Regions from separate parts of the Pseudomonas sp. 8_5_2 genome, predicted to be linked through region 2. Evidence: riboswitches for the same ligand, from Rfam matches in the RefSeq annotation. Region 2 holds a riboswitch; the other holds the start of a gene.

Region 1 (7,300 bases), 1.5 Mb from region 2:
CTGGATTGACCTGGGTGGCCTGCCGTACCGGGTGCGCTACAGCAGCGAGCTCGAGCACTGGCTGGTGGTTGACCCGGGCAACCCGTTCGCCTTCAGCCCCATACGCCCGGTGCGCCTGTCAGGTAGTGGCGAATGGGAGATGCTCGAACCGCCGCGGCTGACGGGTGGGGCCCCTGACGACGGCTTGGCAAGTGAGACATCGCCATTCTGGGACGAGTACATGCGCAGTAACCAGCAGCGTAGTGCTGCAATCTCCACTGAGGCGTTCTTGCGGCATCAGGCGCTGCTGGATTCAGCGGATATCGCCTTGGTGCCTGACGGGGGCGATCCGTTATCCGATTCCCAGGGATACGAATACGTCGAGTACGAGGGGCAGGCGCAATACACCTACCGGGAGGGCGCGGGCTACAACAACAGCCTGATCGAGGTCTACACGCATGATGATTCGATCAACAGTTTCCTGCGTGAGGGGCAGCGAACCAGCTCGTCGGTCCGCTACCTGAACAAGCTTGCAACCAGTATGGAGCGCCTGCCCCGGGATGCTGCAGTCCCCCTTTACCGCGGCGGGCACGGGGTACGAGGCACCAGTGGCGTGCATTTTTGCAGTGGGCGTTTCAAGGTAGGCGATACATTGGTCAACACCGATCTCTCATCCTTCACCGAAAACCCATACATGATGCGCAAGTTCGCCGCCGACCCGGATGACATGGCCAGTACGGGGGAACTCGGTGTGTTCGATGAAAGTTCAGTGGTGTTCGAACTACCTGCTGGCGCGTATTCGAGTGGCGTTCCGGTCACGGCGTTCTCTGCCTACAAGGAGGAAGCCGAAACCTTGTTCATGCCTGGCGCCTATTTCCAGATCGAGCATATAGGCCAGATCACCGGGGCGGACTACCGCTTTGTCAATGTCCGGTTGCGCCAGGTACCCAAGCCGGCTTCAGGTCCGGTGTATGACTTGCGCACTGGCGTGGTGTTTGCCAGGGATGCCTACCTCGAGCGCCTGGGTAGCCCGCAGTTGGTCGATCGTTTCTTCCCGGCCTGATCTTGTGGCCGTCCCGCTGCTCAGGCTTGTTTGAGCAGCAGCGCCACCCCCGGGAAGTACTGGCCTTGCTCGTTGTGCAGCTTGCGATAGGCATACGGGAAGTACCAGGCGATGGCGCAGGCGGTATGCGTTTTCAGGTCGTCGACCAGGTCCTGCAGTTCTTCGGGGCTGGCGTGCTGGCCTGCTTTCCAGGGGCTGATGAACAGCGCCGCCGCCTTCAACTGGCTCGGGTAGGCGACCTGTCGGGCGAGGGCGGCGGTCTGTTGCAGGGCGCCAGCCATGTCCAGCCGGCCGACCTTCGGCCAGCGCTGGCTTGTACTGAGGTACAGGGCCTCCTCGGCGCTGATGATCGACAGGTCGCAACGCCCTTCGTTTTCGCCTTCGTCGCGCTGCTTCTTGCCGGCGAACTGCTGCAATGCTGCCAGCTCGGCCTGCCAGGCGGCCGCTGCCAGCAGCCCGACGTTGGCAGCGGCGCCGTGCCAGTAAGGGGCTTCAGCATCGCCGGCAAACTGGTTGAAGCGGTCGATGCAGTCGACCCAGCGCTCCAGCACGGGGCTGAGAAACTCCAGGCGCGGGTTGTTGATGATCTGGCCTCGCATGCTGCGCTCTCCTGTTGCAGGTGTGTTCCCATTCACTCGGGGGTGATGGCTATGAGCCATCACTGGGTTGAGTGTGGCACACCTTGGGGATTTGGCCATTGCGCGGTGGCGTGCCTGTTCGACGGCAATGGTCCCGGTTCGATTGACGCTCAGGGTGCAACCCTCTAACCTTCGCGCGTGTTTCAGGTGCCCTGCCAGCCTCGACCTGGCAGGGTGAAACTGGGAAGCCGGTGGGCGCCAGCAGGGCGCGATTCCGGCGCTGCCCCCGCAACGGTAGGTGAGTCGCGGCCGCGCAGGGCCACTGGGTGCCAGCACCCGGGAAGGCGCGCAGGCCCGGGCCAAGGCCCGCTCACAAGCCCGGAGACCGGCCTGAAACTGCCAACGGCATCACGGAGGGTGATGCGCGGTGCACCGTGGCCTGCGGCCGCGGCCCCTGCGCGTTCTCCGTTTGCCTGCCTATTACCTGCCGTCGCGCGTTGCCGTGGCGCCAGCCAGCGGAGAACCCTGATGAGCGAACCCACCGAACGCGACGAACGCCACTTGGCGCGCATGCAGCGCAAGAAGGCGATCATCGACGAACGTATCGCCAATTCCCCCAACGAATGCGGCCTGTTGCTGGTGCTGACCGGCAATGGCAAGGGCAAGAGCAGCTCGGCCTTCGGTATGCTCGCGCGCGCCCTGGGCCATGGCATGCAGTGTGGCGTGGTGCAGTTCATCAAGGGCCGTAACAGCACCGGTGAGGAGCTGTTCTTCCGGCGTTTCCCCGAGCAGGTGCGCTACCACGTGATGGGCGAAGGCTTTACCTGGGAGACCCAGGACCGCCAGCGTGATATCGCCGCCGCCGAAGCGGCCTGGGCCGTTTCGCGCCAGTTGCTGCAGGACCCGAGCGTGCAGTTCGTGGTACTGGATGAGCTGAACATCGCCCTCAAGCATGGCTATCTCGACCTTGACCAGGTGCTTTCCGACATCCAGGCCCGTCCGCCCATGCAGCATGTGATCGTCACCGGCCGTGCGGCCAAGCCCGAGATGATCGAGCTGGCGGACACGGTGACCGAAATGGGCATGCTCAAGCACGCCTTTCAGGCCGGGATCCGCGCACAAAAGGGCGTAGAACTGTGAACCAGCCCCGTCATTGCCCCGCCGTGTTGATCGCGGCACCGGCCTCGGGCCAGGGCAAGACCACCGTTACTGCTGCGTTGGCCCGCTTGCACCGTAACCACGGGCGCAAGGTGCGGGTGTTCAAATGCGGGCCAGATTTTCTCGATCCGATGATTCTGGAACGTGCCAGCGGTGCGCCGGTTTATCAACTGGATTTGTGGATGATCGGTGCCGAGGAAAGCCGCCGCCTGTTGTGGCAAGCCGCAGGTGACGCCGACCTGATCCTGATCGAAGGGGTAATGGGGCTGTTCGACGGCACGCCGTCCAGCGCCGACCTGGCGCGCCACTTTGGCGTGCCGGTGCTGGCGGTGATCGATGGCACGGCCATGGCTCAGACCTTCGGCGCATTGGCCCTGGGCCTGGCACGTTACCAGGCCGACCTGCCATTCGCCGGCGTGCTGGCCAACCGTGTCGGCAGCCTGCGCCACGCGCAACTGCTGGAGGGCAGCCTGACCGAAGGCTTGCGCTGGTACGGTGGCTTGTCGCGCGAGCGTGGCATCGAACTGCCCAGCCGTCACCTGGGCCTGGTCCAGGCCAGCGAGCTGAACGACCTCGACGCACGCCTGGACGCCGCCGCCGAGGCGCTGGGCGCCAGTTGCGATGCTGCCTTGCCGCCGCCAGTGGCCTTTGCCGCGCCCGAGCCACAAGCCAGTGCTGCCTTGCTGGCCGGCGTGCGTATTGGTGTCGCACGGGACGAAGCCTTTGCCTTCACCTATGGCGCCAACCTCGAACTGCTGCGCAACCAGGGTGCACACCTGGAATTTTTCTCGCCGCTGCATGACCGCGAATTGCCTGCGGTCGACAGCCTCTACCTGCCGGGCGGCTACCCTGAACTGCACCACCACGCCCTGGCTGCCAACGCGCCGATGTGCGAGGCGATCCGTGCCCATCACGCCCAGGGAAAACCGCTGCTGGCAGAGTGCGGCGGCATGCTGTACCTGCTTGATGCCCTGACCGATGTGGCCGGCGAACGTGCCGAACTGCTCGGCCTGCTGCCCGGCGAGGCAACCATGCAGAAGCGCCTGGCAGCGCTGGCCCTGCAGGCAGTGGCGCTGCCGGAAGGCACCCTGCGTGGCCACACCTATCACCACTCGCTGACCAGCACCACGCAGGAACCGATCGCTCGCGGCCTGAGCCCCAACGGCGGGCGGGGCAATGAAGCGGTGTATCGCCTGGGGCGGCTGACGGCTTCCTACGTGCACTTCTACTTCCCCTCCAACCCGGACGCGGCGGCGGCGCTGTTGCGACCATGAGCCAGCACGCCTTCAGCGACGCCGAGCGCGCCGCCATTTACCGGGCCATCGGCGAGCGCCGCGACATGCGCCATTTCGCCGCTGGCGAGGTAGCGCCGCAACTGCTTGGCCGCCTGCTGGCTGCCGCGCACCAGGCACCCAGTGTCGGGCTGATGCAGCCCTGGCGCTTCATCCGCATTACCCAGCGTGACCTGCGTACACGTATCCAGGCACTGGTGGAGGCGGAGCGAGTGCGTACCGCCGAGGCGCTGGGCGAGCGCTCCGATGCCTTCATGAAACTGAAGGTGGAGGGCATCAACGACTGTGCCGAGCTACTGGTGGCGGCCTTGATGGACAACCGTGAGTCGCACATATTCGGCCGCCGCACCCTGCCGGAAATGGACCTCGCCTCGCTGGCCTGCGCCATCCAGAACCTCTGGCTGGCCGCCCGGGGCGAAGGCCTGGGCATGGGCTGGGTGTCGCTGTTCGACCCGCAGGCGCTGGCGGCCTTGCTGGGCATGCCGGCCGGGGCCAAACCGGTGGCGGTGCTGTGCCTGGGGCCGGTCACCGAATTCTACCCGGCGCCGATGCTGGTGCAGGAAGGCTGGGCCGAAGACCGGCCCTTGACTGAAATGCTGTTCGAAAACCAATGGGGAGAGCGCCAATGAGCGTGGCCTTGCTGACCGTGGCCGGGGTGGCGCTGGACGCCTTGCTGGGCGAGCCGCAGCGGCGCCACCCGTTGGTGGCGTTCGGCACTATGGCCAGTAACCTCGAGCGCCGCCTGAACGCCGGCGGGCGCGGCTGGCGCAGCCACGGCGTGAGCGCGTGGTTCCTGGCGGTGGTGCCGCTGACCCTGGGGGCGCTGATTCTGTCCTGGCTGCCGTATATCGGCTGGCTGGTGGACGTGCTGGCGCTGTACTGCGCCGTCGGGCTGCGCAGCCTGGGCGAGCATGTACTGCCAGTGGCCAACGCCTTGCGCCAGGGCGACCTGGCAGAGGCACGGCGGCGGGTCGGCTACCTGGTCAGCCGCGAAACCCGCGAACTGGACGAGCCCGCCGTGGCCCGCGCGGCCACCGAGTCGGTGCTGGAAAACGGCAGCGATGCAGTGTTCGCCGCGCTGTTCTGGTTTGTGGTCGCTGGCGCGCCGGGCGTGGTGCTGTACCGCCTGAGCAACACCCTGGATGCCATGTGGGGTTACCGCAACGAGCGCTTCGAGCGCTTTGGCTGGTGTGCGGCGCGCATCGACGATGTGCTCAACTATATTCCCGCAAGGCTGGTGGCGCTGACCTATGCGCTGCTGGGCAAGACCCGCCTGGCCCTGGCCTGCTGGCGCAAGCAGGGCCCGTTGTGGGACAGCCCCAACGCCGGGCCGGTGATGGCCGCCGGTGCCGGTGCGCTGGGGGTCGAGCTGGGCGGCCCGGCGGTGTACCACGGTGAGCTGCATGAACGACCCCGCCTGGGCGAGGGGCCGATGGCCGACGCCGACGCCATCGAGCGTGGCTGGTACCTGGTCCAGCGCGGCGTGTGGCTGTGGCTGCTGGTGATCTGCCTGGGGGCGTATATCAATGCTTGAACACGGTGGCCGCTTGCTGCGCGCTGTGCGGCAATACGGCATTGCTCGCGAGCAATGGCTCGACCTGTCCAGTGGCATCGCGCCTTGGCCGTTCCCTATCCCTTCGATCCCTGTGGATGCCTGGGCCCGCCTGCCGGAAACCGAGGACGGCCTGGAAGATGCAGCGCGCACCTACTACGGTGCCCGTCAATTGCTGCCAGTGGCCGGTTCGCAGGCCGCGATCCAGGCATTGCCGCAGCTGCGCGCAGCCGGCCGGGTAGGGGTGCTGACCCCGTGCTATGCCGAGCACCCGTATGCATGGCAGCGGGCGGGGCATCAGCTGCTGGAGCTGGATGAAACGCAGGTCGAGGCGGCGCTCGACACGCTCGATGTGCTGGTGCTGGTCAACCCCAACAACCCAACGGGGCGCCGGGTGCCGCGTGAGCGCCTGCTGGCCTGGCATGCTCGCTTGGCCGCCCGCGGTGGCTGGTTGCTGGTCGATGAAGCGTTTATCGACAACACACCTGCCGAAGGCGTGGTCGGTTGCGCCGAACGCCCAGGCCTGATCGTGCTGCGCTCGTTTGGCAAATTCTTCGGCCTGGCTGGCGTGCGCCTGGGTTTTGTTGCTGCCGAGCGCAGCCTGCTGCTGCGCCTGGCTGAGCTGCTCGGCCCTTGGACCGTGAACGGCCCGACCCGGGTGCTGGCCCAGGCCTGCCTGGCCGATCAAGCCGCCCAGCGTCAGCAGATCGAACGCTGCGCTGGCGCCAGCCAGCGGCTGGCCGAGCTTTTACGCAGCGCTGGCCTGGCGCCCAGCGGTGGCTGCGACCTGTTCCAGTACGTGCGTAGCCAGCACGCTGTGCAATTGCATGACTTCCTCGCCCGCCGCGGCATCCTCGTGCGCCTGTTCGAGCAGCCTCTGGCCGTGCGCCTTGGGCTGCCCGCTTGCGCGGCAGATGAACAGCGCCTGGCCCAGGCCCTGGCGGATTACCAGAAGGAAACAGCATGACCACCCTCATGGTGCAGGGCACCACCTCTGATGCGGGCAAGAGCACCCTGGTGACCGCGCTGTGCCGCTGGCTGTTGCGCCAGGGCGTCGGCGTGGTGCCGTTCAAACCGCAGAACATGGCGTTGAACAGCGCGGTAACTGCCGACGGCGGTGAAATCGGCCGGGCCCAGGCCGTGCAGGCCCAGGCCTGCAGGCTGGCGCCGCACACCGACATGAACCCGGTGCTGCTCAAGCCCAACAGCGACACCGGCGCCCAGGTGATCATCCATGGCCGCGCCGTCACCAGCATGAACGCGGTGGCCTACCACGACTACAAGGTCATCGCCATGCAGGCGGTGCTGGCCTCGCACCAGCGCCTGAGCGCCGTCTGGCCAGTGGTGATGGTCGAAGGTGCGGGGTCGCCGGCAGAGATCAACCTGCGTGCCGGCGATATCGCCAACATGGGCTTTGCCGAAGCGGTGGACTGCCCGGTGATCCTGGTCGCCGACATCAACCGCGGCGGTGTATTCGCCCATCTGGTCGGCACCCTCGAACTGCTGTCGCCTAGTGAGCAGGCGCGGGTCAAGGGATTTGTCATCAATCGCTTCCGCGGTGACATTGCCTTGCTGCAACCGGGGCTGGACTGGCTGGAAGAGCGTACCGGCAAGCCGGTGCTTGGTGTGCTGCCGTATGTGACCGACCTGCACCTGGAGGCCGAAGACGGCATCGATG
Region 2 (7,300 bases):
ATCACCAGCAACAGGGCCATCAGGACATTGAACAGCATCAGCCAACGCGGGTTCTGCAGCAGGTTGCGCAGCGCGCTGCCAAACATCACCCACACGCCCACGCTGGGCAGGTTGACCAGGGCGAACAAGGCGGCGATGACGATCACGTTGGTCACATAGCCTTGCGCCGGTGTATAGGTTGTAATCGCCCCCACCGCCATCACCCAGGCCTTTGGATTGACCCACTGGAACGCCGCTGCGCCCCAGAAGCCCATGGGTTTGCGAGCACCGGACGAAGCCGTACCGACTGGCCCGGAAGTGGCGATTTTCCAGGCCAGGTACAGCAGGTAGGCCGCCCCGGTGTAGCGCAGCACTGTGTACAGCGGCGGCCACGCCTTGAACACCTCGCCCAGGCCCAGACCAACGGCCAGCACCATGACCATGAAACCGACGCTGATGCCCACAGCGTGAGGAATCGAGCGGCGCACGCCGAAGTTCACCCCAGAGGCCAGCAACATGGTGTTGTTGGGGCCGGGCGTGATGGAGGACACGAAGGCAAACAGCACGAAGGCGGTCAGCAGGTCGGCAGAGGCGAGCATAGGGGCGGTCCACTTTCTTTATAGGTGCTGTCACACTAACGGAGTCGCCCTCCCCTGCGACCAGTACAGTTTCATTAAATTATGTAGATACACCTCACTGTATTGCTACCCGAATCAAGGAAGCCGTCAACATGAGCGTTACCATTCGCCCTGCCGTTCGCACCGATGCGCAACAGATTCTGGCCTTCATTACCGAACTGGCCGAGTATGAGCGTGCCCGTCACGAAGTGATCGCCAGCGTCGCCGACATCGAGCACAGCCTGTTCGACGAGGGCAGCACGGTGCATGGCCTGATGTGCGAACGCGATGGCCAGGCAATCGGCTTCGCCGTGTATTTCTACAGCTACTCGACCTGGCTCGGGCGCAACGGCATCTACCTGGAAGACTTGTATATCACGCCCGAGCAGCGCGGCGATGGCGCGGGGCGGCAAGTGCTGCAGCACATTGCGCGCGAAGCGGTAGCGAACAACTGCGGGCGGCTGGAGTGGAGCGTGCTGGACTGGAACGAGCCGGCGATCGGCTTTTACCAGAAGCTGGGGGCCGAGGCGCAGGACGAGTGGGTGCGCTATCGCCTGGACGGGGAGAAGCTGGCGGCGTTTGCTCGCGGTTGATGGGGCGGGAGAGGCGCTGTTAGGGGGGGCATCAGGGCCCAGCTCATATCCCGCAATTGACGCCACGCCCGCCCCATGCTCTCCTTATGCCTGCGTTCAGGTGCCCCTTCTGGGGTGAAACGGGAAACCGGTGCGTCGCGGCCCTTCAGCAGGGTCGGACAAGCCCGGTGCTGCCCCCGCAACGGTAAGCGAGCGAAGCGTCTGTACCACTGTGCCCGTAGTTCGGCATGGGAAGGTGACGCTTTTCAGGAGCCCTGCTCTTCCTCGCAAGCCCGGAGACCGGCCTGGCGTTCATGAACACCCCGCGGTGGGCGGGCGCTGTCGCATTCCCTGGGCAATCACGCTCGGGGCTGCCGCGCTTGTCCGTTGCCCACAAAAAAGCAGAGGAACGCGTCATGCCCGTCACCAGCGCCAAGCCACACAGCCTTGCCACCCCCACCACGCTAAGCCAACGCGTCGTCATCGCCGTCGGCGCCAGCCTGCTGGGCCTGTGCCTGGTCTACTTCGCCGGTTTTTCGCACATCGAGGCCGTGCACAACGCTGCCCACGATACCCGCCACAGCGCCGCCTTCCCCTGCCACTGAGTACGCCCGATGATCACGCGCATTGCCCGTACGGCGGGCTTCAGCGGGCTGCTTGCGGCCTTGTTGCTGACCTTGTTGCAAAGCTTCTGGGTGGCCCCGTTGATTCTTCAGGCGGAAACCTACGAGTCTTCGGCCCCGGCCGCACACCACGAACATGGCAGCGAAGTCGCTGCCCATGAGCACAGCGCCGAAGCCTGGTCGCCGGAAGACGGCTGGCAGCGCGTGCTGTCTACGACCGGTGGCAACCTGGTGGTGGCGGTCGGCTTCGCCCTGATCCTGGCCGCGCTCTACAGCCTGCGCGCTCCGAAGCGCGCCAGCACGGGGGCTTTGTGGGGGCTGGCGGGCTTCGCCGTGTTCTGCCTCGCGCCAACCCTGGGCCTGCCCCCAGAACTGCCAGGTACGGCTGCGGCCGACCTTGGGCAACGTCAGGCCTGGTGGATTGGCACCGCCAGCGCCACCGCCCTGGGCCTGGCCTTGCTGGCGTTTGCCCGCCACGGGCTGCTGAAAGCGCTGGGCGCCGTGCTGCTGGTGGTGCCGCATGTGATTGGCGCGCCGCAACCGGAGGTGCACGAAAGCCTGGCTCCCGAAGCACTGCAAGCCCAGTTCAAGCTGGCCTCCTGGCTGACCAACGCCGCCTTCTGGCTGGCCCTGGGCCTGCTAAGCGCCTGGCTGTTCCGCCGCTCAAGCCAGGCCTGATGCCGGTTTTTTACGCCGGTTTTGGCTGCCGCCGGGGCTGCCCGGTGGATACGCTGCTCAGCCTTCTGCGCCAGGCCCTGGATAATCAGGGCCTGGCGCTGGCCGACCTGCACGGTATCGCCAGCATCAGCCTGAAGGCCAACGAACCGGGGTTGCAGCAACTGGCCGAACACCTCGGTTTGCCTTTGGTGCTGTACCATGGCGCGCAACTGCAACCCTACTCCCCCCTGCTCAGCCACCGTTCTGCTGTGGCCCATGCCCACACGGGTTGCTGGGGGGTGGCCGAGAGCGCGGCGTTGGCCCTGGCCAGCCAGCGGCTCGGCACCGCGCGGTTGCTGCTCACACGCCAGGTGATGGGCCCGGCAACCCTCGCGCTGGCCTGCTGAACGCTGCACCCTCATTTCTTGCAAGGACTTTCCATGACGGTCTACTTCATCGGCGCCGGCCCCGGCGACCCGGAACTGATCACGGTCAAGGGGCAACGGCTGATTCGTCAGTGCCCGGTGATCATCTACGCCGGCTCGCTGGTGCCTGCTGCCGTGCTCGAAGGCCACCGGGCCGAAACCGTGATCAACAGTGCCGAGCTGCACCTGGAGCAGATCATCGCCGCCATGCGCACGGCGCACCAGCAAGGCCAGGACATCGCCCGCGTGCATAGCGGCGACCCCAGCCTGTACGGCGCCATCGGCGAGCAGATCCGCCACCTGCAGGCGCTGGGTATCGATTACCAGATCATCCCCGGTGTCACCGCAACGGCCGCCAGCGCCGCCCTGCTCGGCTGCGAGCTGACCCTGCCGCAGGTGGCACAGACGGTGATCCTGACCCGCTATGGCGACAGCTCGCCGATGCCACCCGGCGAGCAGCTGGCGGACCTGGCGCGCCATGGCAGCACGCTTGCGATTCACCTGGGGGTCAAGCACCTCTCGCGGATCGTCGACGAACTGCTGCCACACTATGGCGCAGACTGCCCGGTGGCGGTCGTGCACCGCGCCACATGGCCAGACCAGGACTGGGTTCGTGGCAGCCTTGGCGACATCGCCGAACGTGTCGCCGCCAAGGACTTCCGCCGCACCGCACTGATTCTGGTGGGGCATGTGCTGGGCAACACTCCGTTCGCCGATTCGGCCTTGTACCGCGCAGGGCACGCCCACTTGTATCGCCCTGGCGACTGAGCATTGCCAGGCTCACCACAGGCGTAGCAGACTCCGGGTTCCCGCTTGCGAACCGGAGTCAAGCTCATGCTGGATCTACGCCCCAACTGCGAATGCTGCGATATCGACCTGCCTGGCGACAGCCCTGACGCGCTGATCTGTTCCTTTGAATGCACCTTCTGCCGCACCTGCGTCGAAACCCGCTTGCAGGGCTATTGCCCGAACTGCAAAGGCCAGCTGGTGACCCGTCCGACGCGGGTCGGCCAGGCCTTGGCCAACAACCCCGCCTCGCCCTTGCGCGTGAATAAAACACACCTCGCCTGCAATTGACCGACCAGAAAATCGACACTCCGCCTTGTTAGCGGTGATGTCTTTCCATTATTTGTAGGAATTTTCAACAAGGCACCCGAGGATTATCAACACTTCTATACTCGGCATTACCAAACTTCAGGATTGGTCGTATCTTGCAGCGCTTCCGATTAACCCGCTTGCAGACGTATTCCTGAGTGATCCAGGAAGGCGGACCACATCCTGACAGGAGTTTTCTCATGACAACCGTGCTGATCGTCGATGACCACCCGATCGTCCGGGTCGCTTTGCGCACTATCCTCGAGCGCGAGCGCTTCCATGTTGTCGGCGAAGTGGGCGACGGCCGGATCGTGGCGCAGGTGGCCCGCGAGCTGCGCCCGGACGTTGTAATTCTGGACATCGGGCTACCCGGGCTGGACGGCATGGAAGTGATCAAACGCCTGCAGTGCCTGGAGGCAGTGCCGAAAATCATGGTCCTGACCGGTCAGGCCACCGATCTGTACGTACGCCGCTGTCTGGATGCCGGCATCGGCGCCTTCGTCACCAAGGATGAAGATACCGATCCGTTGGTGTTTGCCCTCAAGGCCCTGATCAAGGGCTATTCGACCTTCCCGCAGATGTCGGTCAACAGCAACTCGCTGGAGAGCGAACCCGTGCGCCTGGAAAGCCTCTCCAACCGTGAAATGGAAGTGCTGCGGCGCCTGGCGCGCGGTGAAAACAACAAGAACATCGGGCACTGCATGAACCTCAGCGCCAAGACCATCAGTACCTACCGAGGCCGTATCATGGAAAAGCTCAGGACCGAGTCGCTGGTTGAAATGGTCGACCTGGCCAGACGCAACGACGTCAACTGAGCGCTTGGCCACCATGAAACGTCTGCTGGCCAGTGCCGTTATCGCCATTGGCCTTTCGGCCTCGGCAAGTCTGCTTGCCGACAGCGAACCCCGACAGCTGCTGGCGCGTTCCGTCAGCGCTGCCACCCCGCTGCAACTGCCCAGCGACGACCGTGACTGGCTCGCGCGACGACAGCGGCTGGTGCTGGGTAGCTCCCGGCCTGACTATCCACCGTTCGAAATCAACGTCAGCCAGCGTGACTACGAAGGGCTGAGCGCCGATTACGCCGGCATCATCGCCGAGCAACTGGGTATTGCGATCGAAGTGCGCCGGTACGACAGCCGCCATGAAGCCATCGCGGCCCTGCGCGAGGGCCGGATCGACCTGCTGGGCAGCTCCAACGCATTCGAGGCGGCGGACGCCGAGCTCAACCTCAGTACCCCCTATGCCGATGATCTGCCTGTCGTTGTCACCCGCAAAGGCAGTGACCTGAAGAATGCGCGTGACCTTGCCGGCATGCGCCTGGCCATGGTCGACCATTACCTGCCGGCCAGCGCCGTGCACGCCCTGTATCCCAAGGCCCAGCTAAGCCTGTATCGCTCAACCCTGGCCGGCCTTGCCGCTGTCGAGCTCGGCGAGGCCGACGCCTACCTGGGCGATGCGATCAGCACCGATTTCACCATGGGCAAGAGCTACCAGAACACGCTGAAGATCGACCACTTCAGCCAGGTTGCCCCTGGCGAGTTCGCCTTTGCCTTGGCCAGCGACAACCCGCGCTTGCACCGACTGGTCGATCAGGCGTTGGCCCGCATCAGCGAAAGCGAACGCCTGAACATCCTGCGCCGCTGGAGCAGCGGCAACACCAGCCTGCTGCTTCAGCGCCACCTGTCAGTGCTGAGCGCAGAGGAGCAAGCCTGGATAGCCAGCAATCCGACCGTCAACGTGCTGGTCAATACCGGCCTGGCACCCCTCACATTCAACGATGCCCAGCACCGTCCCAGCGGCATCACCCTCGACCTGCTCAAGCAGATCTCCCTGCGAACGGGGCTGCATTTCAAACCGCTGGAGAGCTCCTCGGCGCAGGAAATGGTCGAACGTCTGGCCCGCGGTGAGGCGCAGATGATCGGTGCCCTGGGTTATGGCGCAGACCGTTCGAAGCAGATGCGCTATACCCGCCCCTACCTGGTCAGCCCAAGGGTGCTGGTCACCCGCAACGATGGCTCCGCACCGGCGCAGGCCAGGGCACTGGACGGTCAGCGCATCGCCCTTGTGCGCGGCTCCCCGCAACGGGCGGCGCTGGAGGGACGCTTCGCCCAGGCCAAGGTGGTCGAGGTGGACAACCCGCTAGGCCTGATGGAAGCGGTGGCCAACGGGACTGCCGACGTTGCCCTGAGCAGCCATATCAATGCCGCCTACTACATCAGCCACGTGTTCAAGGACCGCCTGCGCATCGCCAGCGTGCTGGATGACGACGCGGCCGTGGCCGCCTTCGCCGTGGCCCCGGACCAGCCTCAGCTGCAAGCCATTCTCGACAAGGCACTGCTGAGCATTCCCCCCGATGAACTGAACCAGCTGATCAACCGCTGGCGGACCAGCACGCTGGTCAGTGACAGCGCCTGGCGAGATTACCGCACCCTGACCTTGCAGGTGCTGGTGCTGTCCGGCCTGCTGCTGGCAGGGGTGGTGTTCTGGAACAGCTACCTGCGCAAGCTGATCAACCAGCGCACCGAGGCAAAACACGCGTTGCAGGACCAGTTGGCGCTGAGCCGCGGGCTGCTCGAACAGCTGCGTCAGGCCAAGGACGACGCCGAACAGGCCAGCCAGACCAAAAGCACCTTCCTGGCGACCATGAGCCATGAAATCCGAACCCCCATGAATGCCGTGATCGGCCTGCTGGAGCTCGCCCTGGAGGACAGCCGCAGCGGCCGGTGCGACACCCAGACTTTGCAGACCGCCCACGACTCTGCGATCGGCCTGCTCGAGCTGATTGGCGATATCCTGGACATTTCCCGTATCGAATCCGGGCATATCACCCTGCAACCAGTGCCCACCAACCTGGTCGAGCTGCTGCGGGCCACCCTGCGCGTGTTCGAAGGCAATGCCCGGGCCAAGGGCTTGCACCTGCACGGTGAGCTACCCGCTGCGCCGGTCTGGGTGCTGGCTGATCCGCTGCGGCTCAAGCAAGTGCTGTCCAACCTGATCAGCAACGCCATCAAGTTCACCGACCGCGGTGAAGTCCAGGCCAGCCTGTTGCTGCCAACGGTCGCCGGCCACAGCATGCTGGCGGTCGAACTGAACGTGCGCGACACCGGCATCGGCATCAGCCCTGCCGACCAGGCCCGACTGTTCAGTGCCTTCGTCCAGGTCGACGGCCCGCGCGCACGGCAGGGTGCGGGACTGGGGTTGGTCATCAGCCGCACACTGGCCGAATTGATGGGCGGCACCTTGAGCTTGCAGAGCGTCGAAGGGGTCGGCACCCGTGTGCAAGTCAACTTGCAGCTGCCCACCTGCGCGGCACCCGTACAAGCTGAACAGGA

The links. A riboswitch is a leader RNA that binds a small molecule or an ion and turns the genes downstream of it on or off. The one in region 2 is predicted to bind cobalamin.
Region 1: it holds a riboswitch for cobalamin, as region 2 does, so the genes downstream of both, cobO (cob(I)yrinic acid a,c-diamide adenosyltransferase) here and AC5O5R_RS13135 (CbtB domain-containing protein) in region 2, are expected to answer to the same signal.

Annotation. Positions count from the first base shown of each region.
Region 1 covers NZ_CM181238.1:1,341,165-1,348,464, forward strand. The annotation lists gene AC5O5R_RS06140 (hypothetical protein) at 1-1,042, shown strand, start outside; gene AC5O5R_RS06145 (hypothetical protein) at 1,063-1,641, opposite strand; cobalamin riboswitch at 1,809-2,028, shown strand; gene cobO (cob(I)yrinic acid a,c-diamide adenosyltransferase) at 2,149-2,760, shown strand; gene AC5O5R_RS06155 (cobyrinic acid a,c-diamide synthase CobB) at 2,757-4,052, shown strand; gene bluB (5,6-dimethylbenzimidazole synthase) at 4,049-4,699, shown strand; gene cbiB (adenosylcobinamide-phosphate synthase CbiB) at 4,696-5,604, shown strand; gene cobD (threonine-phosphate decarboxylase CobD) at 5,597-6,589, shown strand; gene AC5O5R_RS06175 (cobyric acid synthase) at 6,586-7,300, shown strand, end outside.
Region 2 covers NZ_CM181238.1:2,859,896-2,867,195, reverse strand. The annotation lists gene AC5O5R_RS13145 (LysE family translocator) at 1-578, opposite strand, end outside; gene AC5O5R_RS13140 (GNAT family N-acetyltransferase) at 710-1,189, shown strand; cobalamin riboswitch at 1,271-1,492, shown strand; gene AC5O5R_RS13135 (CbtB domain-containing protein) at 1,585-1,773, shown strand; gene AC5O5R_RS13130 (CbtA family protein) at 1,783-2,469, shown strand; gene AC5O5R_RS13125 (cobalamin biosynthesis protein) at 2,469-2,855, shown strand; gene cobM (precorrin-4 C(11)-methyltransferase) at 2,889-3,641, shown strand; gene AC5O5R_RS13115 (DUF1272 domain-containing protein) at 3,708-3,950, shown strand; gene AC5O5R_RS13110 (response regulator transcription factor) at 4,169-4,783, shown strand; gene AC5O5R_RS13105 (transporter substrate-binding domain-containing protein) at 4,797-7,300, shown strand, end outside.